One region of the Kitasatospora sp. NPDC059747 genome, then DNA from elsewhere that is predicted to be linked to it. Evidence: riboswitches for the same ligand, from Rfam matches in the RefSeq annotation. Region 1 holds a riboswitch; each other region holds the start of a gene.
What was found. A riboswitch is a leader RNA that binds a small molecule or an ion and turns the genes downstream of it on or off. The one in region 1 is predicted to bind cobalamin.

Region 1 (7,418 bases):
TCACGTACTTCAACGCCGGTACGGGCGCCGCGGTCAAGAAGGGCAACCCGGACAAGGTCGACCCCAAGGACCTGTGCGGCAAGAAGGTCGCCGTCCAGACCGGCACCACCCAGGCCGACTCGATCAAGGACACGATCAACCCCGCCTGCGTCAAGGCCGGCAAGCCGACCGTCCCCAACGACGGCGACAAGTTCGACCTGCAGACGGACGTCACCCAGGCGCTGGTCTCCGGCCGCGACCAGGTCATGCTGGCCGACTCCCCGGTCGTCGACTACGCGATCAAGCAGACCAACGGGCAGCTGGAGAAGGTCGGCGACGTCACCGACACCGCCCCGTACGGCGTCGTGCTCGCCAAGGGCTCGGACCTGACCAAGGCGGTCCAGGGCGCCGTCCAGTCCCTGATGGCGGACGGCACGTACAAGAGCATCCTGGAGAAGTGGGGCGTCCAGGCGGGCGCGATCGACAAGCCCGTCGTCAACGGTGCCACCAGCTGAACCGCTCCTCTGAACACAACCCCTGAGGCCACACAGTGAACCCTTCCGACCAGGGGTCGGTGCCCCCGGGACGGCCTGAGACCATCAAGGCCGTCCCGGTCCGCCACCCCGGACGCTGGGTGGGAGCAGCCGTCGTCGCCGTCCTCGCGGCGATGCTGATCCACGCCCTCATCACCAACAGCCAGTTCCAGTGGGACGTCGTCGGGAAGTACCTCTTCGACTCCTCGATCACGCACGGCCTCGGCGTCACGCTCGAACTGACCTTCCTGTCGATGGCGATCGGCATCGCCGGCGGCATCACGCTGGCGATCATGCGCCTGTCGCCGAACCCGGTGCTCTCCAGCACGGCGTGGTTCTACATCTGGGTCTTCCGCGGCACCCCGGTGCTGGTCCAGCTGCTGTTCTGGAACTTCCTGGGCTCGCTCTGGGCCAACATCTCCATCGGCATCCCGTTCGGCCCGGCCTTCTGGTCCGAGCCGACCAACCAGGCGATCCCGCTGTTCGTCGCGGCGCTGCTGGGCCTCGGCCTCAACGAGGCCGCGTACATGGCCGAGATCGTCCGCGGCGGCATCCAGTCCGTGCCGCTCGGCCAGACCGAGGCCGCGCACGCGCTGGGCATGAGCCAGTTCAAGACCATGCGGCGGATCATCCTGCCGCAGGCGATGCGCGTGATCATCCCGCCGACCGGCAACGAGACCATCTCGATGCTGAAGACCACCTCGCTGGTCTCGGCGATCTCGCTGGAGGAGCTGCTCCGGGCCGGCCAGAACATCTACTCGCGCACCTTCCAGACCATTCCGCTGCTGCTCGTCGTCAGCATCTGGTACCTGCTGATGACCTCGATCCTCACCGTGGGCCAGTACTACGTCGAGCGGCACTACGCCCGCGGCGCCAACCGTGCGCTCCCGCCGACCCCGCTGCAGCGGCTGCGGCGGCTGTTCGCCGGCAAGCCCGTTCCGCGGGCCGAGAACGACGTGGTCCCGGGCATCGAGGGAGGCGGTCACGTATGACCGATCTGACCAAGCCCACCGACTCCCGGCCCGTGCCGATGGTCGAGGCGCAGGGCGTGCGCAAGTCCTACGGCCTCGTGGAGGTGCTCAAGGGCATCGACCTGGAGGTCCGCAAGGGCGAGGTGTTCGTCCTCGTCGGCCCCTCCGGGTCCGGCAAGTCGACCTTCCTGCGGTGCATCAACCACCTGGAGAAGATCAACGGCGGCTTCCTCTCGGTCGACGGCGAACTGGTCGGCTACCGGATGAAGGGCGACCGGCTCCACGAGCTGAAGGAGAGCGAGGTCGCGCAGAAGCGCCGGGACATCGGCATGGTGTTCCAGCACTTCAACCTGTTCCCGCACATGACCGCGCTCGAGAACGTCATGGAGGCGCCGGTCCAGGTCAAGGGCGAGTCCAAGGCCGAGGCGCGCGAGCGCGGCATGGCCCTGCTGGAGCGGGTCGGCCTGTCCGACAAGGCGAAGAGCTACCCGTCGCAGCTGTCCGGCGGCCAGCAGCAGCGCGTCGCGATCGCCCGCGCGCTGGCCATGAAGCCCAAGCTCATGCTCTTCGACGAGCCCACCTCGGCGCTCGACCCGGAGCTCGTCGGCGAGGTGCTGGACGTCATGCGCGGCCTCGCCGAGGAGGGGATGACGATGATCGTCGTCACCCACGAGATGGGCTTCGCGCGCGAGGTCGGCGACGCGCTGGTGTTCATGGACGGCGGCGTGGTCGTCGAGTCCGGCAACCCCCGCGACGTCCTCACCAACCCGCAGCACGAGCGCACCCGGTCCTTCCTCTCGAAGGTCCTCTGAGCGTGCGCTGAGCGAGCAACCCTTGGCGCCCGGCAGGCCGATCCTGCCGGGCGCCGCCGTTTTCCCGATCCGGGTAATAGGCTGGACGCAATCAGCCCGTTACCGAACCACTGGAAGGACCGCCGTGGAGCTCGCCTCCTACGCCGATCTCGCCGTTCGGCTGGTGAACACCGAGGAACCCGAGCGCGGCACCGACACGCTGACCTCGGTGGACGCCGTGCGCGCCCTGTTCTCCGAGTCCTCTCGCGCCGCCGCCCTGGCCGACGAGTCCGACCTGCCCCGCCTGCGGGCGGTGCGGACCAGGCTGCGCGGGGTCTTCGAGGCCGCCGCCGAGGGCGACGAGGTACGTGGCGTCGACCTGCTGAACAGCCTGCTCATGGAGTACCCCGTCAGCCCGCTGGTCTCCGGCCACGACTACCTCGACGACGCCGGCCGGCCGCGCTGGCACCTGCACCTCGCCGACAACTCGCCCACCGCCACCGCGCACTTCAGCGCCGTCGCGTGCATGGGCCTGGCCGTCCACCTCACCGAGCTCGGCGCCGACCGGCTCGGGATCTGCCAGGCCGCGCCGTGCCGCAACGCCTACCTCGACACCTCCACCAACCGCTCCCGGCGCTACTGCTCGGACCGCTGCGCCACGCGCGCCAACGTCGCGGCCTACCGGGCCCGCAAGCGCCAGGAGGCCCAGGACGCGGCGCTCGGACCGCAGCAGTTGCAGGCCTAGACGCGCATCCGCCAGTGCCGTGGCACTAGAGCTCGGCGTCCACCCAGACGCCGAGGCGGCGGGCCAGCCCCGGGACCCGGACCAGCCCGGGGGTCAGCAGCAGTCGCTCCAGCCGGCGACCGGGCGCCAGCCAGGCCGGGCGCGGGCGCAGCCGCAGCAGCACCCGGCCGAGCACGAGCTCGTCCGGAACGGCGCCGTAGCTGCGGCTGTCGCTGTCGACCGGCCGGTTGTCGGAGAGCAGCCACCAGCCCTTCGCCCGGCGCTCGGCCGCCCGCTTGACCACCAGCAGGTCCTGCTGGAACGGGTGCCGGAAGAGCACGACCGCGCCCGGGCGGATCCGCGCGCCGTACCGGACCAGCAGCTGGTCGCCCTCGCGCAGGGTCGGGACCATCGACGGTCCCGCCACGTCGACCAGCCCGAACGGCACCGTGCCCGCCCGTGCGCCGTCCCCCGGTTGCGTCATCCGCGCCACTACTCCTCCTCCCGGCCGCCGCGTCCCAGTGTGCCGTACGGACCGTCACCTGTCCGATGTCCGGATTACCCCGGTTCCGGATCGGCCTTTTGCCCTAGGCCCACCGCCCGATCGCGAAACCGGGAGGCCGGAAGGGTAGTCTCGGGCGCGGGAAGACGATCTAAGGAAGGACTCCCATGTTCTCTCGTCTGTTTGCACCGCGCGCCACCGCCCACGCCCACTGCGACCTGCCCTGCGGTGTGTACGACCCGGCGCAGGCCCGGATCGAGGCCGAGTCGGTCAAGGCCACCCAGGAGAAGTACCAGGCCAACGAGGACCCGCACTTCCGCGCCCGCGCCATCATCATCAAGGAGCAGCGCGCCGAGGCCGTCAAGCACCACATCTCGGTGCTGTGGAGCGACTACTTCAAGGCCCCGCACTTCGAGAAGTACCCGCAGCTGCACCAGCTGATCAACGACACCCTGAAGGCCGCCTCGGCCACCAAGGCGTCCACGGACCCGGCCACCGGCCAGGCCCTGCTGGACCTGATCGCCGAGGTCGACAAGATCTTCTGGGAGACCAAGCAGGCCTGAGCCTGACGCGTCGCCACGTCGAGAGCCCCCGCCCGGACCACCGGGCGGGGGCTTTCGCGCGTCCGGGCCGTGCGTTCACGTCCGTTCATCTCCGTACACATACCTGTAAGGACTGCATTGCCGTATTGGCTGTTATGCTGCCAAGGCGTCCGAGGGAGAAGTCCGGTGTGAATCCGGCGCTGACCCGCAACGGTGAGCACGCCCCCGGGGCCGTGCCAGCCCGATCGCCCCCGGCCGCTGAACTCCCGACAACTCGCCGAGGACTGCGAGGGGATGGCGCCCGGGCCCGCACCCGGCCGGCGCCGGCCCCGGCACACCCACGGCCCGAGGCAAGGCGCCCGAACAGATCGTGAGAAGGCCACCGGAGTCCCGCCGCATACCCGCCGTGCCCCTCGCCGCCGGCCTGGCCGCCGCCCTGCTGCTCTCCCTCGTGTGCGGCGTGGCCCTCGGCTCCGCCGGACTCGGCTGGACGCGCGTCCTGCGGCTGCTCGGCGCCGGACTGACGGGCGGTCGGCTGGAGGCCGAGGAGGCCGCCGCGTACGCGATCGTCTGGGAGATCCGGCTGCCGCGCACCGTCCTGGCCGCCGTGGTCGGCGCCGGGCTCGCCGCCACCGGGGTCGCCGTGCAGGCCCTCGTGCGCAACGCCCTCGCCGACCCGTTCGTCCTCGGCGTCTCCTCCGGCGCCGCCGTCGGCGCCAACGCCGTCCTGCTGCTCGGCGCCTTCGCCTCGCTCGGCGTGTGGGCGATCTCCGCCTCCGCGTTCGGCTCCGCGCTGATCGCCATGGTGCTGGTGTACCTGGCCGCGCGCACCGCCTTCGGACTCACCCCACTGCGCCTCGTGCTCACCGGCACCGCCCTCTCGTACGGCTTCTCCGCGCTGACGGCGCTCATGGTCTTCGCCGCCGCCCGCGGCGAGGCCGCCCGCGACGCCATGATGTGGCTGCTCGGCAGCCTCGGCGGCGCGACCTGGGGCTCGGTGCCGATCGCCGCCGCCACCGTGCTGGCCGGACTCGCCCACCTCGCTTGCGCCGCGGGGCGGCTGGACGCGCTGGCCATGGGCGACGAGACCGCCGCCTCGCTCGGCGTCGACCCCGACCGGCTGCGCCGCGAGCTGTTCGTGGTGACCGCCGCCGTCACCGGCACGGTCGTCGCCGTCAGCGGGGCGATCGGATTCGTCGGGCTGATGGTCCCGCACCTCGCGCGGATGCTGGTCGGCGCCGGGCACCGCCGGGTGCTGCTGGTCGCGCCGCTCGCCGGGGCGCTGCTGCTGGTCTGGGTGGACATCGTCTCGCGCACCCTGCTCGCCCCGGCCGAACTGCCCGTCGGGGTGGTCACCGCGGTGCTCGGGGTGCCCTGTTTCCTGCTGCTGATGCGTCGTCGCGGCCACGCGCTCGGAGGCCGCTGATGGACCTCGCCCTCGACTCCGTCTCGGTGGAGCTGGCCGGCACCCAGCTCGTCCACGACATCGCCCTGAAGGCCTCCGCCGGGCAGGTGGTGGGGCTCGTCGGGCCCAACGGCAGCGGGAAGTCGACGCTGCTGCGCTGCGTCTACCGGGCCCTGCGGCCCGCCGCCGGGGCCGTCCTGGTGGGCGGCGACGACCTGCACGCGCTCGCCCCGCGCGAGGCCGCCCGGCGGGTGGCCGCGCTGCCGCAGGAGCACTCCGCCGAGTTCGACTTCACGGTGGCCGAGGTGGTCGCCATGGGCCGGCTGCCGCACCGGCGGGGCTTCGGCGGACCGTCGGACGGCGACCTCGGGCGCTGCGCGGAGGCGCTGCGCCGGGTCGGCGCCGGGCACCTCGCCGAGCGCGGCTTCCTGGGCCTGTCGGGCGGCGAGAAGCAGCGCGTGCTGATCGCCCGCGCGCTCGTCCAGGAGCCGCGCCTGCTGGTGCTGGACGAGCCCACCAACCACCTCGACATCGGGCACCGGCTGGAGGTCCTGGCGCTCGTCCGCGCGGCCGGGCCGACGGTGCTCACCGCGCTGCACGACCTCAACCTGGCGGCCGGGCACTGCGACCTGCTGTACGTCCTGCGGGCCGGGCGGATCGTCGCCTCCGGGCCGCCCGCAGAGGTGCTCGAACCCGGCTTGCTGGCCGAGGTGTTCGGCGTCCGGGCCACCCCCGTGCGGCACCCGGGGACCGGGGCCGTCCACCTGCTCTTCGACCGGCTCTGACCGGCCGTCACCCCTTTCATCGACCCCGAGGAACCCCCTTGCGCACCAAGGCCGTTGCCGCCACCGTCCTGCTCGCCCTGGGACTCACCGCCTGCGGCGCCGAGATCGCCCCGGGCGGCGGGGCCACCGACGCGTCCGCCCACTACCCGGTGACCGTCGACAACTGCGGCACGAAGCTCACCTTCCCGCGGAAGCCCGCCCGCACGGTCACCTACGACGTCGGCATCACCGAGCTGATGCTCTCCCTCGGCCTCGCCGACCGGATGGCCGGCTACGTGATGCCCGACGACAAGGGCCGGATCGACCAGGTGGCCTGGAAGGACGGCTACCAGCGGACCGCGTGGCTCTCCAAGGCGCAGATCACCAAGGAGATCGTGCTCGATGCCAAGGCCGACCTCGTCCTGGCCGGCTGGCACTACGGCTACGACGAGGGCCGCGGCTTCACCCCGGAGGCGCTCAAGGCCGTCGGCGTCGGCTCGTACGTGCTCACCGAGTCCTGCCGCAGCGGCAAGGGCACCGAGCGTGGTGTGATGTCCCCGCTGGACGCGCTCTACACCGACCTGGCCAACCTCGGCGAGATCTTCGACGTCAAGGACCGGTCCGACAAGCTGATCGCCGACTTCAAGGCGCAGGTCGCCGCCGTCTCGCAGCCCGAGCGCCGGCCGTCCGTCTTCCTGTACGACAGCGGGCAGGACAAGCCGTACACCGCCGGGAAGTTCGCCGCGGCCGACGAGATCATCACGAAGGCCGGCGGGCGCAACGTGATGGGCGACGTCGCCGACTCCTGGATCACCACCGGGTGGGAGAGCGTCGTCCGGCGCGACCCCGAGGTGATCGTCATCAACAACTACGGCGACACCGGCGCGGACGCCAAGCGGGCGTTCCTGAAGTCCTTCCCGCCGCTGGCCGGGGTCTCCGCGATCAGGAACGACCGGATCTTCGTCCTGGACTACGCCGACCTCGTCGAGAGCCCGCGCAACCCGGCCGCGATCACCGCGCTCGCCGCGTACCTGCGCGGCGGGCAGGGCGGCTGACCGGCCCCGCCCCGGCCCCTCCGGCCGGGCGTACGCTCGGAGTACGAACCGACGGACCCCGACCGGAGGAGCGACATCATGACCGCCATGGCGGCGCCGACGGCCTTCGACCCCCGCGCCCTGCGCGAGGGCATCGAACGCAGCGACGCCGG
Region 2 (6,910 bases), on a different contig from region 1:
CTTCAAGAAGATCGACCAGAACGGCGGCACCAACTACCCGGCCGGCGACACCGGTTGGGCGGGCGAGATCTCCCTCGACGTCGACATGGTCTCCGCCGCCGCCCCGAACGCCCACATCCTGCTGGTCGAGGCGAGCTCGGCGAACATGGCCGACCTCGGCGCCGCCGTCAACCAGGCCGTCGCCCAGGGCGCGAAGTTCGTGTCCAACAGCTACGGCGGCCCCGAGGACTCCACCGACACCTCCTCGGACAGCCAGTACTTCAACCACCCCGGCGTCGCCATCACCGTGTCCTCGGGCGACTCCGGCTACGGCACCGAGTACCCGGCGGCCTCCCAGTACGTCACCGCCGTCGGTGGCACCTCGCTGACCCGCGACTCCAGCGCGCGCGGCTGGCACGAGACCGTCTGGGGCTCCAGCTCGGGCGGCAACGGCGCCGGCTCCGGCTGCTCGGCCTACGACCCCAAGCCGAGCTGGCAGAGCGACAGCGGCTGCTCCAACCGGACCGTCGCCGACGTGTCCGCGGTCGCCGACCCGGCCACCGGCGTCGCCGTCTACCAGACCTACGGCGGCAGCGGCTGGGCCGTCTACGGCGGCACCAGCGCCTCGTCGCCGATCATCGCCGCCGTCTACGCCGACGCCGGCACCCCGGGCGCGAGCGACTACCCGTCCCAGTACCCGTACCAGCACACGAGTGCGCTCAACGACGTGACCAGCGGCGCCAACGGCACCTGCTCCCCGTCCTACCTGTGCACCGCGGGCCCCGGCTACGACGGCCCGACCGGCCTCGGCACGCCGAACGGCCCGACCGCCTTCCGGGCCGGCACCAGCACGGGCAACACCGTGACGGTCACCAACCCGGGCAACCAGAGCACCACCACGGGCAGTGCAGCCTCCCTGCAGATCCGCGCGACGGACTCCGCCTCCGGCCAGAGCCTGACGTACAGCGCGAGCGGCCTGCCGACCGGGCTGTCCATCGACGCCTCCAGCGGCCTGATCAGCGGCACGGCGTCGACGGCGGGCACGTACAACGTGACGGTGACGGCGAAGGACGCCACCAACGCCTCCGGTTCGACGAGCTTCACCTGGGCCGTGTCCGCCCCGGGCGGCGGCTGCACCGGTGCGGGCCAGTTGCTCGGCAACCCGGGCTTCGAGACGGGTAGCGCCTCGCCCTGGACCGCGACCGCCGGCGTGATCGACAACTCCGCGAGCGAGGCCGCCCGCTCCGGCTCCTGGAAGGCGTGGCTCGACGGCTACGGCAGCAGCCACACCGACACCCTGAGCCAGACCGTCACGATCCCGGCCGGCTGCAAGGCGTCGCTCGGCTTCTGGCTGCACATCGACACCGCCGAGACCGGCACCACGGCCTACGACAAGCTCACCGTCCAGGCCAACTCCACCACCCTGGCCACCTTCTCCAACGTCAACGCGGCCAACGGCTACACCCTGCACACCTACGACCTCTCCTCCTTCGCCGGGCAGAGCGTCACCATCAAGTTCACCGGCACCGAGGACGCCTCGCTCCAGACCAGCTTCGTGATCGACGACACGGCCCTCAACGCCTCCTGACCGACCAGGCCCGACAGGTACGACAGGTACGACAGGTACGACCGGTGGGGCCGCAGCCGACTGCGGCCCCACCGGCACGTCCGCGGTGGCGCCGAATCCCGACGTCGTCTCCTGACGTCGTCTCAGCATCCGGACGAATGGCCGAATCCCCGACGAAGCGACCGCGGATAGGCCGTAGGCTGGCCGTGCAGCTGGTTCGCCCCGTCCGCCAGGCGGGGCGTCGCAAGAGGGAACCCGGTGACGCCATTCAACTGGCCAGTCCGGGACTGCCCCGCAGCGGTGAGTGGGAACGACCGCCGTCATACGCACTGGGCCCGGGCCGGGTCTGGGAAGCGACGGCCAGTAGGTGACCGCCCTTCAAGGGCCGGCCGTGCCCGCGAGTCCGAAGACCTGCCCGCTGCCCGCGTGCGACCGTTCGCGCGCGGCCATCCGGTGACCTCGAGGGCGGGTCGGCGACCACACCAGGCGGAGCTGCCCGTGCAGCGGTTCGCCCGGTGCGTCATCCCTTCGCGTCCTCGTCCCGTCGCCGGGTACTTGAGAGACAGACTCGCGAAGGAGAGTCCCTTGACCACGAAGTCCGCAGCCGCGGCGACCCTCGCCACCGCGTACGGCTACCCCCGCCAGGGCCGGGGCCGGGAGCTCAAGAAGGCGATCGAGGGGTACTGGAAGGGCGCCGTCACCGCCGAGACGCTGCTCGCCACCGCCGCCGACCTGCGCCGGGGAAACTGGCAGCAGCTCGCCGACTCCGGCATCGAGGAGATCCCGACCGGGGACTTCTCGCTCTACGACCACGTGCTGGACACCACCGTCGCGGTCGGCGCCATCCCGTCCCGCCACCGGGACGCCGTCGATGCCGACCCGCTGGACGGGTACTTCGCCATGGCGCGCGGCACCCAGGACGTCGCGCCGCTGGAGATGACCAAGTGGTTCGACACCAACTACCACTACCTGGTACCCGAGTTGGGACCGGGCACGGCCTTCGCCGCCGATCCGGCCAAGGCGGTCGGCGAACTGCGGGAGGCCCTCGCGCTCGGTCACGCCGCCCGCCCGGTGCTGGTCGGGCCGGTCACCTACCTGCTGCTGGCCAAGCCCGCCCCCGGCGTCGACGACGACTTCCGGCCGATCACCCTGCTCGACCGGCTGCTGCCCGTCTACGCGGAGCTGCTCGCCGCTCTGAAGGCCGCCGGCGCCGAGTGGGTGCAACTGGACGAGCCCGCGCTCGTCCAGGACCGCACCCCCGCCGAGCTCAACGCCGCCGCCCGCGCCTACCGCGAGCTGGGCGCACTGACCGACCGTCCGAAGCTGCTGGTCGCAAGCTACTTCGACCGTCTGGGCGAGGCGCTCCCGGTCCTCGCCAAGGCCCCGGTCGAGGGCCTGGCGCTGGACTTCACGGGACCTGCCGCCGCCAACCTGGACGACCTCGCCGCCGCCGGCGGGCTGCCGGGCAAGCGGCTGGTGGCCGGCGTGGTCGACGGGCGCAACATCTGGATCAACGACCTGGAGCAGTCGCTCGCCACCCTGGCCACCCTGCTCGGGCTCGCCGACCGGATCGACGTCGCGCCGTCCTGCTCCCTCCTGCACGTGCCGATCGACGCCACGCTCGAACGCGACGTCGACCCGCAGATCCTGCGCTGGCTCGCCTTCGCCAAGCAGAAGGCCGCGGAGGCGGCGCTGCTGGCCCGGGGTCTGCGCGAGGGCACCGGGGCGATCACCGCCGACCTCGCCGCCAACCGCGCCGACCTCGCCTCCCGGGCCGGCTCGCCGATCACCCGGGACCCGGCCGTCCGCGCCCGCTCCGCCGCCGTCACCCTCGACGACACCCGCCGCGCCCAGGCCTACCCGCAGCGCGCCGAGGCCCAGCGCGCCCGCCTCGGCCTGCCCCTGCTGCCGACCACCACCATCGGCTCCTTCCCGCAGACCACCGAACTGCGCCTCGCGCGCGCCGACCTGAGCGCGGGACGGATCGACGACGCCGCCTACCGGGAGCGCATGGAGGCGGAGGTCCGCGAGGTCATCGCTTACCAGGAGAAGGCGGGCCTCGACGTCCTCGTCCACGGCGAGCCCGAGCGCAACGACATGGTCCAGTACTTCGCCGAGCGGCTCACCGGCTACCTCGCCACCCGCCACGGCTGGGTGCAGTCCTACGGCACCCGCTACGTCCGCCCGCCGGTCCTGGCCGGGGACATCTCCCGCCCGCACCCGATGACCGTCGACTGGTTCCGCTACGCGCAAGGCCTGACGGACCGCCCGGTCAAGGGCATGCTGACCGGCCCGGTCACCATGCTCGCCTGGTCCTTCGTGCGCGACGACCAGCCGCTCGCCGAGACCGCCCGCCAGGTCGCCCTCGCCCTGCGCGACGAGGTCACCGACCTGGAGGCCGCCGGCGCGGCCGTCGTCCAGGTCGACGAGCCGGCCCTGCGCGAGACCCTCCCGCTGCGGGCCGCCGGCCGCCCGGCCTACCTGGACTGGGCGACGGAGTCCTTCCGTGTCGCCACCTCCGGCGTCCGCGCCGACACCCAGATCCACACCCACATGTGCTACGCCGAGTTCGGCGCGATCATGACGGCGATCGACGAGCTCGACGCGGACGTCATCTCCCTGGAGGCGACGCGCTCGCACATGGAGGTGGCCGGGGAACTGGCCGGGGCGGGCTACCCGCGCGAGGTCGGTCCGGGGGTGTGGGACATCCACTCCCCGCGCGTGCCGAGCACCGAGGAGGCCGTGGCGCTGCTGCGCGCGGGCCTCGCGGCGATCCCGGCCGAGCGTCTGTGGGTCAACCCCGACTGCGGCCTGAAGACCCGCGGCTGGGCGGAGACCCGCGCCTCCCTCGACAGCCTCGTCGCCGCCGCCCGCCACCTGCGCGAGGAACTGGCGGGCTGATCCGACCCCCTTCCCCGGGGACAGCACAAGGCCCCGCCCGTGTCCGGCCCGCCGCGACAGAGGCCTGGACACCGGCGGGGCCCGCTCGGTCACACCCCACGGTGCGGGTGGAACCCCTGCCCGGTCTTGCGGCCGAGCAGGCCCGCCTCGACCATGCGGGAGAGCAGGGGCGGGGGTGCGAAGAGCGGCTCCTTGTACTCGTCGTACATCGACCGAGCGATCGCCTCGACGGTGTCGAGGCCGATGAGGTCGGCGAGTCGGAGCGGACCCATCGGGTGGGCGCAGCCGTGGACCATGCCGGCGTCGATGTCCTCGGGGGTGGCGTGGCCGGCTTCGGCCATCCGGATCGCGGACAGCAGGTAGGGCACGAGCAGGGCGTTGACGACGAAGCCGGCACGGTCGCGGGAGTGGACGACGTGTTTGCCGAGGACGTCGCGCGCGAAGGCCTCGGCGCGGGCCAGGACGGGTGGGGAGGTGTGCAGGGAGGAGACGAGCTCGACGAGGGGCATCACCGGGGCCGGGTTGAAGAAGTGCAGCCCGAGGACGTGCGAGGCACGGCCGGTGGTGTTGCCGAGGCGGGTGACCGGGATGGACGAGGTGTTGGTGGCGAGGACCGCGTCGTCGTCGGCGAGGACCTTGTCGAGCGCGGTGAGCACGTCCGTCTTGAGGTGTTCGTCCTCGATGACGGCCTCGACGACGAGCTGGCGGTCGGCGAGCGCTTCGAGGTCGTCGGCGAACAGCAGGTGGGCCCAGGTGTCCTCGCGGTCGGTCGGGCTGATCCGGCCGCGGTCGACGGCGCGGTGCAGGGAGCGGTCGATGCGGCCGCGGGCGGCCCGGAGTGCGGACGGGTCCCTCTCGCAGACGATGGTGTCCAGGCCGGCGCGGGCGAAGACCTCGGCGATGCCGGAGCCCATCTGGCCGGCGCCGACGACGGCGACGCGGCGGATCGCGTCACGGTTGGTCTGGTCACGACCGGTCTCGTGACGGCCGGTCTCGTGACGGCCGGTCTCGTGACGGCCGGCTTCGTCACGGCTGGTCTCGTGATGGCGGATCTCGTTCAAGGCTGCCTCCGTACGGGTGGGCGGGTCAGGCCGCGGCGCGGACGCGGACGAGGTGGCGGGCGTACGCCTCGGTGGTGAGGAAGGCGGGGAGTTCGTCGCCGAGGGCGGTCTCTTCGAGGATCCGCACCGCGTGGTCGAGCAGTTCGGGTTCGACGCCCTCGCCGAGGAGCGCGGCCCGCTCGCGGTCGATCAGGCGGCGCACCAGGTCCGGGGTGGCGAGGGAGCCGCCGGTCAGCCGGGTGCAGTGGTGCTGCCACTGCCAGATCTGGCAGCGGGCGATCTCGGCGGTGGCGACGTCCTCCATCAGGCCGAACACGGCGACGGCCCCGGCGCCGCCGAGCCACGCCGTGAGGTAGCGCAGGGCGACGGCGACGTTGGACCGCAGCCCGTGGTCGGTCGGCAGGCCGGGGGAGAGGCGGTGGACGGCGAGCAGGTCGGCGGCGGTGACGTCGACGTCCTCGCGGGTGCGGTCGAGCTGGTGGGGGCGGTCGCCGAGGACGGCGTCGAAGGCGGTGTGGCAGGTGGCGACGAGACCGGGGTGGGCGACCCAGGAGCCGTCGAAGCCGTCGCCGGCCTCGCGTTCCTTGTCCGCGCGGACCTTGGTGAGGGCGGCCTCGTTGGCGGCCGGGTCGCGCTGCGGGACGGCGGCGGCCATGCCGCCGATGGCGTGGGCGCCGCGGCGGTGGCAGGTGCGCACGAGGAGGTCGGTGTAGGCGCGCATGAAGGGCTGCGTCATGGTGAGGGTCGCGCGGTCGGGCAGGACGTACCGCGGGCCGTGGTGGGCGAAGTTCTTGATGAGGCTGAACAGGTAGTCCCAGCGGCCCGCGTTCAACCCGGCCGCGTGGTCGCGCAGTTCGTGGAGGATCTCGTCCATCTCGAAGGCGGCGGTGATGGTCTCGATCAGGACGGTCGCGCGGACGGTGCCGTACGGGATGCCCAACTCGCGCTGGGCGAAGGTGAAGACGTCGTTCCAGAGGCGGGCTTCGAGGTGGTTCTCAAGCTTGGGCAGGTAGAAGTACGGGCCGCTGCCGCGCTCGATCTGGCGGCGGCCGCAGTGGAAGAGGTAGAGGCCGAAGTCGACCAGCGCGCCGATGGCCGGGCGGCCGTCGATCAGCAGGTGGGCCTCGTCGAGGTGCCAGCCGCGGGGGCGGACGACGATGGTGGCCGGGTCGTCGCCGATCCGGTAGCGCTTGCCCCCGGGCGTCGTGTCGTCGATCCGGCGCTCGATCGCGTCGATCAGGTTGAGCTGGCCGGAGACGAGGTTGTGCCAGGTGGGCGCGGTGGCGTCCTCGAAGTCGGCGAGCCACACCTTCGCACCGGAATTGAGCGCGTTGACCGTCATCCGGCGCTCGGGCGGGCCGGTGATCTCCACCCGGCGGTCGGCGAGGCCGGGTCCGGCGCC
Region 3 (7,418 bases), on a different contig from region 1:
CGGAGGCGGCGAACTCCCGGATCGCCGAGCGCAGTTCCGCGTTCCCGCTCAGCTCCCGGACGTACAGCTCGGGGAAGCCGCCGCCGATGACGAGCCCGGCGGTGCCCTCGGGCAGCCCGGAGGCGTGCAGCGGGTCGAACGGGACGACCTCCGCCCCGGCGGCGCCGAGGAGTTCGGCGTTCTCGGCGTAGGAGAAGGAGAACGCGGCGCCGCCCGCCACGGCGATCCGGGGCCGGCCGGCGACCGGCGCGACCTCGGCCGCCGGGTCCCACGGCTCGGCGTCCAGGGCCGGTGCGGTCCGGGCCAGCGCCAGCACCGCGTCCAGGGCCACCGAGGCGGCGACGAGGTCGCCCATGTCCGCGACGGCCTTCAGGGCCTCCGCCGACCGCTCCACGGCCGGGATCAGCCCGAGGTGGCGCGAGGGCGTCGCGACGGCCGTGGAGCGGCGCAGCGCGCCCAGCACGGGCACGCCGGAGCCCTCCTCCAAGGCCTCGCGCAGCAGGTGCTCGTGGCGGTCGGAGGCGACCCGGTTGAGGATCACCCCGGCGAGCCGCACCTCCGGGTCCCAGGAGGCGAAGCCGTGCACCAGCGCGGCCACCGAACGGGACTGCGAGCTGCCGTCCACCACGAGCACCACCGGCGCGCGCAGCAGCTTGGCGACGTGCGCGGTGGACGCCAGCTCCCCGCGCCCCGACGCCCCGTCGAACAGCCCCATGACGCCCTCGACGACGGCGACGTCGGCCCCGGCCGCGCCGTGCAGGAACAGCGGCGCGATCCGCTCCGGCCCGCACAGGAAGGCGTCCAGGTTGCGGCCCGGTCGCCCGGCGGCCAGCGCGTGGTAGCCGGGGTCGATGTAGTCCGGGCCGACCTTGTGCGGGGAGACGGCGAGCCCGCGGGCGGCGAGCGCGGCGATCAGGCCGGTGGCGACGGTGGTCTTGCCCGCGCCCGAGGAGGGCGCGGCGACGACGAGGCGGGGGATGCTCAAGGAATCACCATTCGATGCCGCGCTGGCCCTTGCGGCCGGCGTCCATGGGGTGCTTGACCTTGGTCATCTCGGTGACGAGGTCGGCGAAGCCGGTGAGCGCCTCGGGGGCGTACCGGCCGGTGATGACGACGTGCTGGCTGCCCGGCCGGTCCTCGAGCACGGACACGACCTCCTCCGGGTCGACCCAGCCCCAGTGCATCGGGTAGGTGAACTCGTCGAGCACGTAGAAGCGGTAGGTCTCGGCCGCGAGGTCGCGCTTGACCTGCTCCCAGCCCTCCTTGGCGGCGGCCTCGCTGTCCATCTCCATCTCGCTGGAGCGCTGGATCCACGACCAGCCGGAGCCCATCTTGTGCCAGTCGACGGTGCCGCCCTCGCCGGAGGCACCGAGGACGCGCAGCGCGTTCTCCTCGCCGACCTTCCACTTGGCGGACTTCACGAACTGGAACACCCCGACGGACCAGCCCTGGTTCCAGGCCCGCAGCGCCATGCCGAACGCGGCCGTGGACTTGCCCTTGCCGGGGCCGGTGTGCACGGCGGTGATCGGCTGCGTGCGGCGCTGGCGGGTCGTCAGGCCGTCGTCGGGAACGCTCTCGGGAACACCCTTGGGCATGCTGCTCAGGCCGCCTTTCGCATGGTGGTTGCACGGTTGTCGCGACTGTCGCGGACGAGCGAGGCGACGCCCTCGGCGCGCAGTTCGTCCAGGGTGACGGCGGTGCCGCCGAGGTGTCCGGCGAGGGTGCGGGCGAGGCCGAGCCGGACGGGGCCGGACTCGCAGTCCAGGACGACGCTCGCGACGCCCTGGGCGGCGAACAGCCCGGCGGCGCGCCGGGACTGCGCGAGCGCGTCGCGGCCGCCGGTGGCCCGTCCGTCGGTGACGACGACGACCAGCGGGCGGCGGGCCGGGTCGCGCAGCCGCTCGATCCGCAGCACCTCGTGGGCGCGCAGCAGGCCGGCGGCCAGCGGGGTCCGGCCGCCGGTGGGCAGCGACTCCAGCCGGGCCGCGCCGACCTCGACGGACGAGGTGGGCGGGAGCGCCAGCTCGGCGCCCGCGCCGCGGAAGGTGATCATGCCGATCTTGTCGCGCCGCTGGTAAGCGTCCATCAGCAGCGACAGCACGGCGCCCTTGACGGCGGTCATCCGCTGCCGGGCGGCCATCGAGCCGGAGGCGTCGACGACGAACAGCACCAGGTTGGACTCGCGGCCCTTGCGCACCTGCTCGCGGAAGTCGTCCTTGCGCAGCACGAGCGCGGCGCCGGCGCGCCCGCGCGCCACCTGGTGCGGCGCGGCGGCCTGGAGGGTGGCGGTCAGGTGCAGGCGGCTGAGGGCGCCCTGGGGGCGTCGCGCGCGGACGGTGTACCCGCTGTCGGTCTCGGCGGGGGAGCGGCGGCCCTGCGCGCCGTGGCCGGTGCCGCGCACGGCGAACAGCCGGGTGCGGTACGGGTCGCCGGCCGCGACCGGCGCCGACTCCCGCGCGGGGGCGGGGTGCTGGGCTGGGACGGGCTGCTGCTCGGGGAGGTCCGGGGCGGCGGCGTCGGAGGCGGCGGCCTCCGGGGCCTGCGGACCGCTCTCGGGCTCGGGCGCGCCGCCGCCGTCCGGGCCGGGGCCGCCGTCGTCGCCGGGGCCGGGGCCGTCGCCGTCCGGGTCGTCGCCGTCACCGTCACCGTCGGTCCCGGGGGAGTCCTCCGGGGAGTCCTCGGGCTGCGCGTGCTCCTCCAGCGTCCGGTCCAGCTGCTCCTCGTCCAGTCCGGGCGCGTCGAACGGGTTGCGGCGGCGCCGGTGCGGCAGCGCGAGCTGGGCGGCCTTGCGGACGTCCTCCTCCAGCACCTCCGTGCGCCCGTCCCACGCGGCCAGCGCGACGGCCGTCCGCGCCATGACGATGTCGGCGCGCAGCCCGTCCACCTCGAACGCGGCGCACACGGCGGTGATCTGCCGGAGCGCCACGTCGGTGAGCTCGACCTTGGGCAGCAACTCCCGTGCGGCGGTGATCCGTTCGGCGAGCGCCCGCTCATCGTCGGCGAACCGCGCCGCGAAGCCGGCCGGGTCCGCGTCGTAGGCGAGCCGCCGCCGGACGACCTCGGCGCGCTCGGCCGGGTCGCGCGTCGCGGCGATCTCCACGGTCAGGCCGAAGCGGTCGAGCAGCTGCGGCCGCAGCTCGCCCTCCTCCGGGTTCATCGTGCCGACCAGCAGGAACCGGGCCGCGTGCCGCACCGAGACGCCCTCGCGCTCGACGTAGGAGCGGCCCATCGCGGCGGCGTCCAGCAGCAGGTCGACGACGTGGTCCTGGAGCAGGTTCACCTCGTCGATGTAGAGCACCCCGCGGTGCGCCTTGGCGAGCAGTCCGGGCTCGTACGCCTTGACGCCCTCGGCGAGCGCGCGCTCCAGGTCGAGCGAGCCGACGATCCGGTCCTCGGCCACGCCGACCGGCAACTCGACCAGCTGGGACGGCCGTTCGCTGCTCCCGGAGGAGGCGTGCGGTCCGTCCGGGCACTGCGGGTCGGGCGCGGCCGGGTCGCAGGAGAAGCGGCAGTCGTCGACGGTGGCGATGGACGGCAGCAGGCCGGCCAGCGCGCGGACCATCGTCGACTTGGCGGTGCCCTTCTCGCCGCGCACCAGCACGCCGCCCACGGCCGGGGAGACCGCGTTCAGCAGCAGTCCGAGCCGCAGGTCGGTCATCCCGACGACCGCGGTGAACGGGTAGCGGACGTCACTCATGCGTTGCCAGCCTCCTCAGGCGCACCGGGCGGCAGGAACGGCAGCGTTCCGGCCGCCGGCACCCCGCCCTCGATCAGCTTCCACAGCGCGTCGGTGTCCGCGTGCTCCTCGATCAGGTCCCCCAGGCGGTCCAGCCGGGCCTCGCGCGCCTCGGCGAACGAGGTGTCCGGCGCCGGGACGAACGCGCGGCCCGCCAGCGCGGCCACCTCGCGCAGGAACTCCCGGCGGAACCCGTCGTTCTCCAGCGCGCCGTGCCAGGTCGTGCCCCACACCGAGCCCACCCGGCATCCGTCCAGGAAGGGCTCCCCGCCGTCCACGGCGACCACCCCGTGGTGGATCTCGTAGCCCTCGACGCGGTGCCCGTAGGCCTCGCCGACCGGCCGGGCGAGCACCTTCTCCACACCGAACCGCACGCGCGTCGGCAGCAGGCCGAGCGCGTCGACGGCACCGGCCTTGGACTCGACGTCGTCGACGATCGAGCCCGCCAGCATCTGGTAGCCGCCGCACACACCGAGGACCGGCAGCCCGGCCGCCGCCCGCGCCCGCAGCGCCGGCTCCAGCCCGCGCTCGCGCAGCCAGGCGAGGTCGGCCACGGTGGCCCGGGTGCCGGGCAGCACGACGAGGTCGGCGTCGGCGAGCTCCTCCGGCCGGGTCGCCCAGCGGACGAGCACGCCGGGCTCCTGCGCCAGCGCGTCCAGGTCGGTGAAGTTCGACAGCCGGGGGAAGCGCACCACGGCCACCCGCAGCACGTCCGCCCCGAGCGGCCCGCGCCCGTCGACCCGGTCCACGACCGTCGACAGGTCCAGCGAGTCCTCGGCGTCCAGCCACAGCCCCGGCAGCATCGGCAGCGTGCCGAGCACCGGACGGCCGGTCAGGCCGTGCAGCATCTCCAGACCGGGCGCCAGCAGCCGGGCGTCCCCGCGGAACTTGTTGACGAACCAGCCGGCCACGTGCCGCTGGTCCTCCTCGGACAGCAGCGCCAGCGTCCCGTACATCGCCGCGAACACGCCGCCCCGGTCGATGTCGCCGACCACGACGACGGGCAGCCGGGCGGCCGTCGCCAGGCCCATGTTGGCGATGTCCCGGTCGCGCAGGTTGATCTCGGCGGGCGAGCCCGCGCCCTCGCACACCACCACGTCGTACCGGCGGCGCAGGTCCGCCAGGCATTCCAGGGCGCGCTCCAGCAGGACGGGCTTGCGCTCGCGGTAGTCCAGCGCGCCCACCTCGGCGACCGGCCTGCCGAGCAGCACCACCTGGCTGCGGCCGTCCGCGCCGGGCTTGAGCAGCACCGGGTTCATCGCCGCCTCCGGCTCCACCCGGGCGGCCTGGGCCTGCATCGCCTGGGCCCGGCCGATCTCGGCGCCGTCGGCCGTCACGAACGAGTTCAGCGACATGTTCTGCGCCTTGAACGGCGCCACCCGGACGCCCCGGCGGGCCAGCCACCGGCAGATGCCCGCCGTGACGACGCTCTTGCCCGCGTCCGAGGTCGTCCCCGCGACCAGCAGCGCGTTGGTCATGCCCTTCCCCTCCTCAGCAGCGATCGCAGCAGGACGTGCCCCGCGACCGTCGTACCCAGCGCCAGCGCGCCCACCCGCCGCGACAGCGCGCAGGCCCGCTCGATGTCGTCCACCGTCACCGGCCGCAGCTCCGCGCCCAGCACCGGCCGGTGCTCGACGCGCTCGCCGTACTGCAGCGTGCCGCCCAGCCGCACGCCCACGGCGCCCGCGAACGCCGACTCGGCCTGCCCCGCGTTCGGGCTCGGATGCGCCGAACCGTCCCGCCGCCACACCCGCCAGGCCGTCCGCGGCTGCGGCGCGGCGGCCACCGTCAGCAGCGCCGTCAGCCGGGCGCCCGGCCAGCCCGCCACGTCGTCCAGCCGGGCCGAGGCCCAGCCGAACCGGGCGTGGCGCGGCGAGCGGTGACCCACCATCGCGTCCAGCGTGTTGACGGCGCGGAAGGCCAGCAGACCGGGCGTGCCGGCGAGGGCGCCCCAGGCCAGCGCGTTCACGACGGCGTCCGCGGTGTTCTCGGCCACCGACTCCACGACGGCGCGGGCGATCTGCTGCCCGTCCAGCGCGCTCGGGTCGCGCCCGCACAGGTGCGGCAGCCGCTCCCGGGCGGCGGGCAGGTCGCCCGCGGCCAGCGCCCGGCCGATCGTGCGCGCCTCCCGGGTCAGCGAGGTGCCGCCGAGCACCGTCCAGGTCGCGGCGGCGGCCAGCGCGGCCCGCCCCAGCGGCCGGCGGCCGGCCGTCCGCTCCAGCGCCACCGCGCCCGCCGCGACGGCGCCCACGCAGAGCGTCGTGTACGCGGCCCCGGTGGCCCGGTCGTCGCGCCACATCCGGCGCTCCAGGCGGGTCGCCGCACCGCCGAAGACGGCCACCGGGTGGCCGCGGCGCGGATCGGCGTAGCGGGCGTCCGCCAGGTAGCCCGCGACGGCGCCGACCGCGAAGGCGGCGGCGCGGGTCAGCGGGCGCACGACGGAGGGGGACAGGGGAGGGCTCGGCGGGTCGGGGCAGCCTGCATCGCGTGCGAGTCCTCACTCAGGGTCCGCGCCCTGGATCGACGTACCGGGGGCGAGAGTCTCCTGGCTTCCGGGTCGAACGCACCCCCGGAGCCTTCCAGCAGCACGTCAGCGAAGACTGACGGTCCGCCGTGGCGTCGTTCCGGCCGTGCTCCCCGGTGACAGTGGCGGGACCGCGCCGGACTCGCACCGGCTTCCTCTGCATGCCTCCGTTTGGCCCTGGGATCCCATCACGCGGCCGAACCGGGAGTCAACCGAGGTCACGGAGGGGTTGGTCACACGCGGGAGGCCCGGCGCGCGCCCCCGAACGCCCCCGTCACTACCTCCGAGTACTGCCGCCGCAGGGGCATGACATCCTGTGCGATCCTCCAGCGGTCCGCGCGCGCCCTCCCCGGCGCTTCGTGCGTTCGGCGGCTGGGGGCCCGTTCGTACCGGCCCTAGCGTTCGTTCACATGCGACGAAGACAGCCTCCGCCCGCCCTGCCCCCGGTGCCGTTCTCGCCCGCCGCGGCCCGCGCCCACCGCGCCGGGCTCGGCCTGACCCCCGAACAGGTCGCCGGCGGCATGGCCGCGCACGGCGTCCGGCTGCTGCCCACGCACGTCATCGCCTGGGAGAGCGGCGAGCTGCGCCCCACCGAGGAGGAGTTCATCGCCCTCGCCCGCGCCCTGTGGTGCCCGCCCGCGCAGCTCATGGGCACCCGCCCGGCCCGCCTGCGCGACCACCGCGTGGCCCGCGAACTGAGCCAGGACACCGCCGCCCGTCGCATCGGCGTCGCCCTGCGCGTCTACCAGGAGGCCGAACTCACCGGGACGTGGGACGGCGACGAGGAGCGGACGCACGCGCTCGCCCAGGTGCTCGGACTGCGGCTCACCGAACTCGTCGAGGTGACCGGCCGCGGCGCCGAGCTCGACCAGCGGCTGCGCAGGTGCGTGGACGGCCGCTGGCAGCCCCACCTGCGGGCGGTCGCGCGGCTCGTGCCGGTCCACGAGGACGACCTCGCGACCGTCCTGACGGCCCTGCACCAGGAGCACCAGGTGTCCTCCCCGCACTGGGGCGCCGCGACGCCCACCCTGCCCCCGCGCGACCGGCCCCTGGCCCCGCGCTTCTGGGAACTCCTCGGCCGCCTCCACACGGAGATCCCGGTCTGACCCGTCCCGGCCGCCCCGTCCCCGTCTCCCACCCCCACCCCGTCCCCGCCTC
Region 4 (7,418 bases), on a different contig from region 1:
TCGCGGACCTTGTCGATGAACTGCGGGTCCTTCGACAGCTTGAACGTGTCGACCTGGTGCGGCTTGAGACCGAAGGCCCGCCAGATGCGGCCGACCGTGGACTTCGACAGTCCCGTCTCGGCGGCCATCGACGCCCGCGACCAGTGGGTGGCGTCCTTGGGGGTCCGCTCCAGGGTGGCGACGACGAGCTCCTCGATCCGCTCGTCACCGATTTTCCGCGGGGCGCCAGGGCGTTGCTCATCCGCGAGCCCCTCCAGCCGACGCTCCAGGAAACGCCGCCGCCACTTGCCGACCGTCTGCGGCCAGATGCCGAGCTCGGCGGCGACCTCCTGGTTCGTCTTTCCGTCCGCGCAGCCGAGCACGATCCGGCATCGCTGGGCCAGCACCTGCGACGACTTCGCCCGCCGCGACCAGCGGACCAGCGTCTCGCGCTCGTCATCGGTCAAGGTCAGCTCGGCCATCGGCCGCCCCATACGCGCCATGGACACAGGCTACAGATATGAAGCAGATTTCAGGCGCAGGACACTAGGGGTTGTCGTAACACCCCAGCTCGGGGGAAGCGATGGACTTCGAGATCCGCGAGGACCGGAAGCCGCAGGGATGCCGGCGGCTGCGTGCGGAGCGGGCGGAATACTTCCGACTCGTGCGACAGGGCTACAGCAACATCGAGGCGTCCCGGCTCGTCGGGGTCCACCCGCGGACCGGACGTGAGTGGCGTAACGGCCGCAATCCGTTGGGCCCGCACAAGGCGGCGCCACCGATTCACGCGGCGGTGCCGCCTTCGGGCCCGTCCCGGTACCTGCGCGAGGACGAACGTATCCACATCGCCGACCGGCTCCGGGAGGAAGCCACCGTGCGCGCGATCGCCGCGGAGCTCGGCCGCAGCCCCTCCACGGTCAGCCGGGAGATCCGGCGCAACCGTCATCCGGGCAGCGGAAGTTACCGGCCCCACGCCGCACAGGCCCGCGCCGACGCCCGCCGGCCGCGGCCCAAGCCCGGCAAGATCGGGCAGAATCCCGAGCTGCGGGACTTCATCCAGCAGCACCTGGAGCGCAAGTGGAGCCCGGAGCAGATCTGCCAGGCTCTGCGGGACACCTTTCCCGAGCGGCCGGAGATGCACGTGGCCCTCGGCCGCCGGTGGCGACGAGCAGGGTGGGGCGTTCCAGGGCGGCGCCGTAGACGGACACCGAGCCGTGGTCGCCGATCAGGCAGTCGGCGGCGACGAGGGCGGCCTGCCAGCCCTGGTGGGGCGGGACGAGGCGCAGGCCCATCCGCCGGGCGTCGTCGAGCAGGGCCTCGGGGTCGTGCCGGTTCCAGATGTTGGGGTGGAGGACGACGGCGACCGTGTACTCGTCGGCGGGGAGCCGGCGGACGAGGCGTCGGGGCAGGTCGGGGCGGCGGCCGAATAACGAGTGCTCGCTCCAGGTGGAGTTGACGACGACGAGCCGCCGGCCGTCGACGGCGCCGAGGGCGGCCCGGTAGGAGTCGCGCAGGCGCAGGCTGCGGAGCATGCGGTCGAAGCACGGGTCGCCGACGACCTGGGCGACGTCCAGTGCCTCGGGGCAGGAGACCCGCAGCCGGTCGAGCTGTTCCGGGTGGGAGAGGCCGAGGACGTCGACGAAGACCCGGCCGTGGTGGGTGAGTTCGTTGCGGGAGAGGCCGGCTGCGCTGACGGTGTCGCCGGTGGACTCGGTCACCAGGCGGTTGTAGCCGGCGCCGTGCGGGAGGACGACGAGCCGGGCGTCGAGGCGGTGCATCGAGGAGTGGACGGCGCAGGCGACGGCCAGGTCGAAGCGGTGCCGGACGGCCTCCTCCCAGTCCAGCAGGGTGATGCCGGGCAGGCCGCGCAGGTAGTCGTCGAGGCCGTCGGCGAAGGCGGAGCCGGGGTTGACGGTGGCGTAGCGCTCGATGCCGTCGCGGTTCAGGAGCGTGAGGACGTCGAGGACGCGGGTGGCGGAGGTGAGGGTGCGGGCGACCGCCAGCACGCGCGCCCTGACCGGCCGGGTGTTCCAGCGGTCGGCGGGCCAGGCGTGGGGGTGGGTCGGCACGCCATGATCGTACTCATCGGGTCGGCTTCCCGCGGTGAATCAGGCCCGGGAGGTCAGCCCGCCGCGGCGGCGGGCTCCTCGTGGTCGGCCGCGGCGCACTCGTCGAGGAGGGGGCGCATGCTCTCGTCGACGAGCCGGTAGCGCACGACGCGTCCGTCCTTGTCCCCGGTGACCACGCCGGCCGTCCGCAGCAGCCGCAGGGCCTGTGAGACGGCCGGGTCGCGCATGCCGGTGGCGACGGCGAGGTCGGTGACGGCGAGCGGTCCGGCGCGGTGCAGGGCGAGCAGGATCGCGAGCCGCCCGGGGTCGGCGAGCAGGGAGAACCGCTCGGACCACGAGCGGACGTGCGCGGCGTCGCCGATCGCGGCGATGGCCTCGCAGACCCGGTGTCCGTCGATGGTGCGGTGGCCCGCGCGGTCGGCCGGTACGAGATGCATGCGGACATTCTGGCAGCTCACGACCTGTGATCCTGGACACCTGCGTAGGTGCGCAGCCTTGCAAGGGTCGGCCCGGGACCCCTACGGTGTTCCCCGCCGTGGTGCTCGGGAAGACCGGTGACGGACCCTCAGGGGTCCCAGTCCGGAGCGGCCCTCGCCACTGTGATCGGGGGAGTCCGCCCGTACCCAGACGCCACTGGGCGCTTCGCGCGCCTGGGAAGGCGGGTACGGGAGCCCCGTCAGCCAGGAGACCGGCCACGGCATCTCACGAACGTCTTTCCACGAGGTGCTGGAGCGTGATCCGAAGATGACCCTGCCCGAAACCGCCGCCCCCGAGGCCGCGCCCGCCGTGCTGCCCACCTTCCGGTGGAGGAGAGAGGACACCGTCCGCACCGCCGGGCTGATGGGGGTGATCCTGGCCATGCACGTCGTGGCGTTCGGGACCCTCGTCTTCCTGGTGGCGCCGCACAACTACGCCGTCGGCACCCAGGTCTTCGGGGTGGGCCTCGGCATCACGGCGTACACGCTCGGCATGCGGCACGCGTTCGACGCCGACCACATCGCGGTGATCGACAACACCACCCGCAAGCTGATGGCCGACGGCAAGCGGCCGGTCTCGGTGGGCTTCTGGTTCGCCCTCGGGCACTCGTCGATGGTGGTCGTCATGGCCGCCCTGGTCGCGGGCGGCGCGCAGCTGGCGAACACGCTGATGGACGACGAGTCGACCACCCACCAGTGGCTCGGCATGGTCGGCACGACGGCCTCAGGCGCGTTCCTCTACCTGATCGGCGCGCTCAACCTGGCGGCGCTGCTCGGCATCCTGAAGGTGTTCCGGGCGATGCGCGCGGGGCAGTACGACGAGGCCGAGCTGGAGCAGCACCTGAACTCGCGCGGCTTCATGGCCCGGGTGCTGAACCGGGCGACCCGCTCGATCACCCGGCCCGGCCAGATGTTCCCGGTGGGCATGGTGCTCGGCCTCGGCTTCGACACCGCGACCGAGGTGACCCTGATGGTGATGGCCGGCTCGGGCGCGGCCGCCGGGCTGCCCTGGTACGCGATCGTCTGCCTGCCGCTGCTGTTCGCGGCGGGGATGAGCCTGTTCGACACGCTGGACGGGACGTTCATGAACTTCGCGTACCAGTGGGCGTTCTCCAACCCGGTGCGCAAGGTGTACTACAACCTGACGATCACCGGTCTGTCGATCGCGGTGGCGTTCATCATCGGCACGATCGAGCTGGTCGGCGTGCTGCACGAGAAGCTGGACCTGACCGATCCGGTCACCGGCTGGATCGCGGACATCTCGCTCGACAACGTCGGCTACGCGATCGCCGGGCTGTTCGTCGTCGTCTGGGCCGCGGCGATCGCGTACTGGAAGCTGGCCGGGGTCGAGAAGCGCTGGGGCGCCGAACGCTCCTGAGTGCGGCTGCCGCACGCCTGCCGCGACGGCGCCTCCCCATGGTGGGGAGGCGCCGTCGCGCGCGTTCCGGGCCGGCTGCGCCGGGTCAGCTGTGCCGGTCGCCGTAGCGCTGGCGGAAGCGCTCGACGCGGCCCGCGGTGTCGAGCACGCGGGACTGGCCGGTGTAGAAGGGGTGGCTCGCCGAGGAGATCTCGACGTCGATGACGGGATAGGTGTTGCCGTCCTCCCACTCGACCGTGCGGTCGCTGGTGACCGTCGAGCGGGTGAGGAAGGAGAGGCCGCCGACCTTGTCGCGGAAGACGACGGGCCGGTAGGCGGGGTGGATTCCGGGCTTCATGGGGGTGCCTCCTCGGCGGGGGATCAGCGCTCTTCGTTCGACGTTCTTCGTTCCGGCGCTCTTCGGTCAGCGCTCTTCGCGGAAGTCGACGTGCTCGCGCGCGACCGGGTCGTACTTGCGCAGCACCATCCGGTCCGGGTCGTTCCGGCGGTTCTTGCGGGTCACGTACGTGTAGCCGGTGCCGGCGGTGGAGCGGAGCTTGATGACGGGGCGCAGTTCGCTGCGGGCCATGAGGTCCTCCGGAGGGGTCGGGTGGTGCGGCGGTTCGGGGCCGGGTTGGAACCGTACACCGAAATGGATGTCATTTTCATCTGGTGTAACGTGACCTCCGTCCCGCCCATTCCCGGACCGTTTTGGGAGCCCCCATGTCCGCCCACTGCCAGCTCACCGGCCGCCGGCCGGGCTTCGGCAACGCGATCTCGCACTCGCACCGCCGCACCCCGCGGCGCTTCGACCCCAACATCCAGCGCAAGCGCTACTGGCTGCCGGGCGAGGGTCGGTACGTCCGGCTCACGCTCAGCGCCAAGGGGATCCGCACGATCGACGCGATCGGGGTCGAGGCCGCCGTCGCCCGGATCCGGGCCCGGGGGGAGAAGGTCTGATGGCGAAGCAGAGCAAGATCGCCAAGAACGAACGGCGGCGCGAGACCGTCGCCCGCTACGCGGGGCGCCGCGCCGAGCTCAAGAGGACCATCGCCCACCCCGGCACCGCCCCCGCCGAGCGCGCCGCCGCCCAGGCCGAACTCGCCCGCCAGCCGCGCGACGCCAGCGCCACCCGGATCCGCAACCGCGACGCCGTCGACGGCCGCCCGCGCGGTTACGTCGGCGCCTTCGGCCTCTCCCGGATCAATCTGCGCACTCTCGCCCACGCGGGCCACCTGCCCGGCGTCCGCAAGGCCAGCTGGTGAGCGGCGCGGACGGGACCAGGCTGCCCGTCGTGGTCGTCGCCGGGCTGCACGCCGACCACCGCCGCAGTGCCGTCGAGGAGTTGGCGCGCGGCGCGGTCGACGCGGTGGTCCTCCACCACGACCTGCGGGACGCCTCCCGCGGCGTCGTCCACCGCCGACTGCGCGACGCGGGCGGCGAGTTCGACCCGGCCGACGTACCGCTGCTCAACGACTGCCCGTGCTGCGCCCTGCGGGAGGACCTGCTGCCCCGGCTGCTGCGCATCGCGGACGAAGGACGGCACGGGCTCGCGGTGGTCGAACTGTGGGGCGGCAGCGATCCGCACCCGGCCGTCGAGGTCATCGCCGGCGGCGAGGTCGACGGCCGGCCCCTGGCGGAGGCCGTCGAGCTCGCGGGCGTCGTCGCCGCCGTCGACCCCGACCGGCTCACGAGCGAACTCTCCGTCCCCGACGACCTCGTGGAGCACGGCGAGCACACCGCACCGGAGGACCCCCGCACCCGCGCGGAGGCCCTCGCCCACCAGATCGAGTACGCGACCACCCTCGCCGTCCCGCGCGCGACCGCGCACACGCCGGGGCTCGCGATGCTCCGCCAGCTCCACCCCACCGCCCGCGTCGTGCGGCTCGCCACCGGTGCGCTCACCCGGGCCGCGCTCGGCGGCTTCGACGTCGCGGCCGCCCGCGACCGGGTCAACCCGGCGCTGGCGCTGCTGCCGCAGGAGCACGACGAGGGCGGGGTCACCACGATGGTGTGGGAGCGCCGCAGGCCGCTGCACCCGCAGCGACTGCACGAGGCGCTCGAACTGCTCGTCCCGGCGGCCCAGCGCAGCCGCGGCCGCTTCTGGCTGGCCAACCGGCCCGACCATGGGCCCCTCCTGCCCGCTGGCGGGCAAGGAGGGAGCTCGCATGGGACGCGGCCGGGGCGAACCTCGCGGTGGAGGAGTGCGGGCCGTGGCTCTCCGCGCTGCCCGACGCGGCCTGGGACCTCTACCCGCCCGCGCGCCAGGCCGCCGCCGCCCTCGACTGGCACCCGGCCCACGGCGACCGCGTGCAGCAGCTCAGCTTCACGGCCGAGGGCCTGGACACGGACGGGATCACCCACCTCCTCGACTCCTGCCTGCTCACCGACGCCGAACTCGCCGCCGGCGAATCCGGCTGGAAGGCGCTGCCCGACGCCTTCCACGACCTGCTCGACCCAGTCGCCTGAGGATCATCACTGTGCGTAAACGACTCAACCCGCCGAGGCCCAAGCCCAACCCGCTGGTCACAGCCGGTATCGAGTACATCGACTACAAGGACACCGATCTCCTGCGGAAGTTCGTCTCCGATCGCGGCAAGATCCGCAGCCGCCGGGTCAGCCGGCTGACCGTCCGGCAGCAGCGGGCGATGGCCCGGGCGATCAAGAACGCCCGCGAGATGGCCCTGCTCCCGTACACCACCCGATAGGAGACCCCGATGGCCGTACCCAAGCGCAAGACGTCCCGCAGCAACACGCGGCACCGCCGGGCCCAGTGGAAGGCGAGCGCGCCGAAACTCGTCCCGATCACGGTGAACGGGCGGGAACTGCTCGTCCCGCAGCACCTCGTGCCCGCCTACCGGAGGGGGCTCATCGATCCGGAAGGGGGGTGACGGCGCCGCCGGGGGCGCGGGTAGGTAAAGGTCGCGCCCCCGTCGGGGGTTCTCGGCGGGCGGATCGGGGGCGGGCTTCGTAGGCTCGACGCATGTCTGATGCGTACGCGGGTCGGCGGGAGCGGCTGCGGGAGCACTGCAGTGCGGCCGGGGCCGATGCGGCGCTGATCACCCGGCCGGCCAACGTGCGGTACCTGACCGGCTGCGCCCCCTGCGGCGCGACCTTGCTGCTCACCAGGGAACGGGTGCTGCTGACGCTGCCGGACGACCTGCCGCCGGACGACACCGGGGAGCACCTGATCGCCGCCGACGTCACCCAGGTCCCGGTGCCGGCCGGGGCGGACACCGCGCTGGCGGCCGCGGCCGAGGCCTCCCGGCTGCGGGTGCACGCCATGGCGGTGGAGGAGCACGACCTCACCGTCCTGCGCCACCGCGCGGTGGCGAGCCTGGCCGAGGGGGTCCGGCTGGCCGAGCTGGGGCAGGTCGTCGAACGGCTGCGGGTGATCAAGGACGAGCACGAGATCGCCGACCTGCGGATCGCCGCCGAGATCGCCGACCAGGCGCTCGGCGAGCTGCTGGAGTCGATCCTGGTCGGCCGCACCGAGCGGCACCTGGCGATGGAGCTGGAGCGCCGGATGATCGACCA

Region 2: it holds a riboswitch for cobalamin, as region 1 does, so the genes downstream of both, metE (5-methyltetrahydropteroyltriglutamate--homocysteine S-methyltransferase) here and ACFV4G_RS10360 (FecCD family ABC transporter permease) in region 1, are expected to answer to the same signal.
Region 3: it holds a riboswitch for cobalamin, as region 1 does, so the genes downstream of both, ACFV4G_RS29925 (cobalamin biosynthesis protein) here and ACFV4G_RS10360 (FecCD family ABC transporter permease) in region 1, are expected to answer to the same signal.
Region 4: it holds a riboswitch for cobalamin, as region 1 does, so the genes downstream of both, ACFV4G_RS35400 (HoxN/HupN/NixA family nickel/cobalt transporter) here and ACFV4G_RS10360 (FecCD family ABC transporter permease) in region 1, are expected to answer to the same signal.

Annotation. Positions count from the first base shown of each region.
Region 1 covers NZ_JBHWGV010000017.1:67,075-74,492, reverse strand. Annotated here, with positions in the region: gene ACFV4G_RS10390 (ABC transporter substrate-binding protein) at 1-494, shown strand, start outside; gene ACFV4G_RS10385 (amino acid ABC transporter permease) at 614-1,504, shown strand; gene ACFV4G_RS10380 (amino acid ABC transporter ATP-binding protein) at 1,543-2,295, shown strand; gene ACFV4G_RS10375 (CGNR zinc finger domain-containing protein) at 2,420-3,019, shown strand; gene sodX (nickel-type superoxide dismutase maturation protease) at 3,045-3,482, opposite strand; gene sodN (superoxide dismutase, Ni) at 3,668-4,063, shown strand; cobalamin riboswitch at 4,176-4,314, shown strand; gene ACFV4G_RS10360 (FecCD family ABC transporter permease) at 4,410-5,468, shown strand; gene ACFV4G_RS10355 (ABC transporter ATP-binding protein) at 5,468-6,232, shown strand; gene ACFV4G_RS10350 (ABC transporter substrate-binding protein) at 6,271-7,266, shown strand; gene ACFV4G_RS10345 (nuclear transport factor 2 family protein) at 7,345-7,418, shown strand, end outside.
Region 2 covers NZ_JBHWGV010000149.1:11,989-18,898, forward strand. Annotated here, with positions in the region: partial or broken gene ACFV4G_RS38520 (putative Ig domain-containing protein) at 1-1,567, shown strand, start outside; cobalamin riboswitch at 1,743-1,980, shown strand; gene metE (5-methyltetrahydropteroyltriglutamate--homocysteine S-methyltransferase) at 2,132-4,447, shown strand; gene ACFV4G_RS38530 (3-hydroxybutyryl-CoA dehydrogenase) at 4,537-5,394, opposite strand; gene aceB (malate synthase A) at 5,534-6,910, opposite strand, start outside.
Region 3 covers NZ_JBHWGV010000082.1:36,272-43,689, forward strand. Annotated here, with positions in the region: gene ACFV4G_RS29905 (cobyrinate a,c-diamide synthase) at 1-985, opposite strand, end outside; gene cobO (cob(I)yrinic acid a,c-diamide adenosyltransferase) at 990-1,595, opposite strand; gene ACFV4G_RS29915 (putative cobaltochelatase) at 1,601-3,697, opposite strand; gene ACFV4G_RS29920 (cobyric acid synthase) at 3,694-5,214, opposite strand; gene ACFV4G_RS29925 (cobalamin biosynthesis protein) at 5,211-6,173, opposite strand; cobalamin riboswitch at 6,275-6,419, opposite strand; gene ACFV4G_RS29930 (helix-turn-helix domain-containing protein) at 6,671-7,366, shown strand.
Region 4 covers NZ_JBHWGV010000119.1:745-8,162, forward strand. Annotated here, with positions in the region: gene ACFV4G_RS35380 (IS630 family transposase) at 1-473, opposite strand, end outside; partial or broken gene ACFV4G_RS35385 (helix-turn-helix domain-containing protein) at 563-1,240, shown strand; partial or broken gene ACFV4G_RS35390 (hypothetical protein) at 1,134-2,048, opposite strand; gene ACFV4G_RS35395 (ArsR/SmtB family transcription factor) at 2,102-2,485, opposite strand; cobalamin riboswitch at 2,568-2,760, shown strand; gene ACFV4G_RS35400 (HoxN/HupN/NixA family nickel/cobalt transporter) at 2,793-3,902, shown strand; gene ACFV4G_RS35405 (type B 50S ribosomal protein L31) at 3,988-4,239, opposite strand; gene rpmG (50S ribosomal protein L33) at 4,306-4,470, opposite strand; gene rpmB (50S ribosomal protein L28) at 4,605-4,841, shown strand; gene rpsN (30S ribosomal protein S14) at 4,841-5,146, shown strand; partial or broken gene ACFV4G_RS35425 (CobW family GTP-binding protein) at 5,143-6,350, shown strand; gene rpsR (30S ribosomal protein S18) at 6,356-6,589, shown strand; gene rpmF (50S ribosomal protein L32) at 6,599-6,772, shown strand; gene ACFV4G_RS35440 (M24 family metallopeptidase) at 6,865-7,418, shown strand, end outside.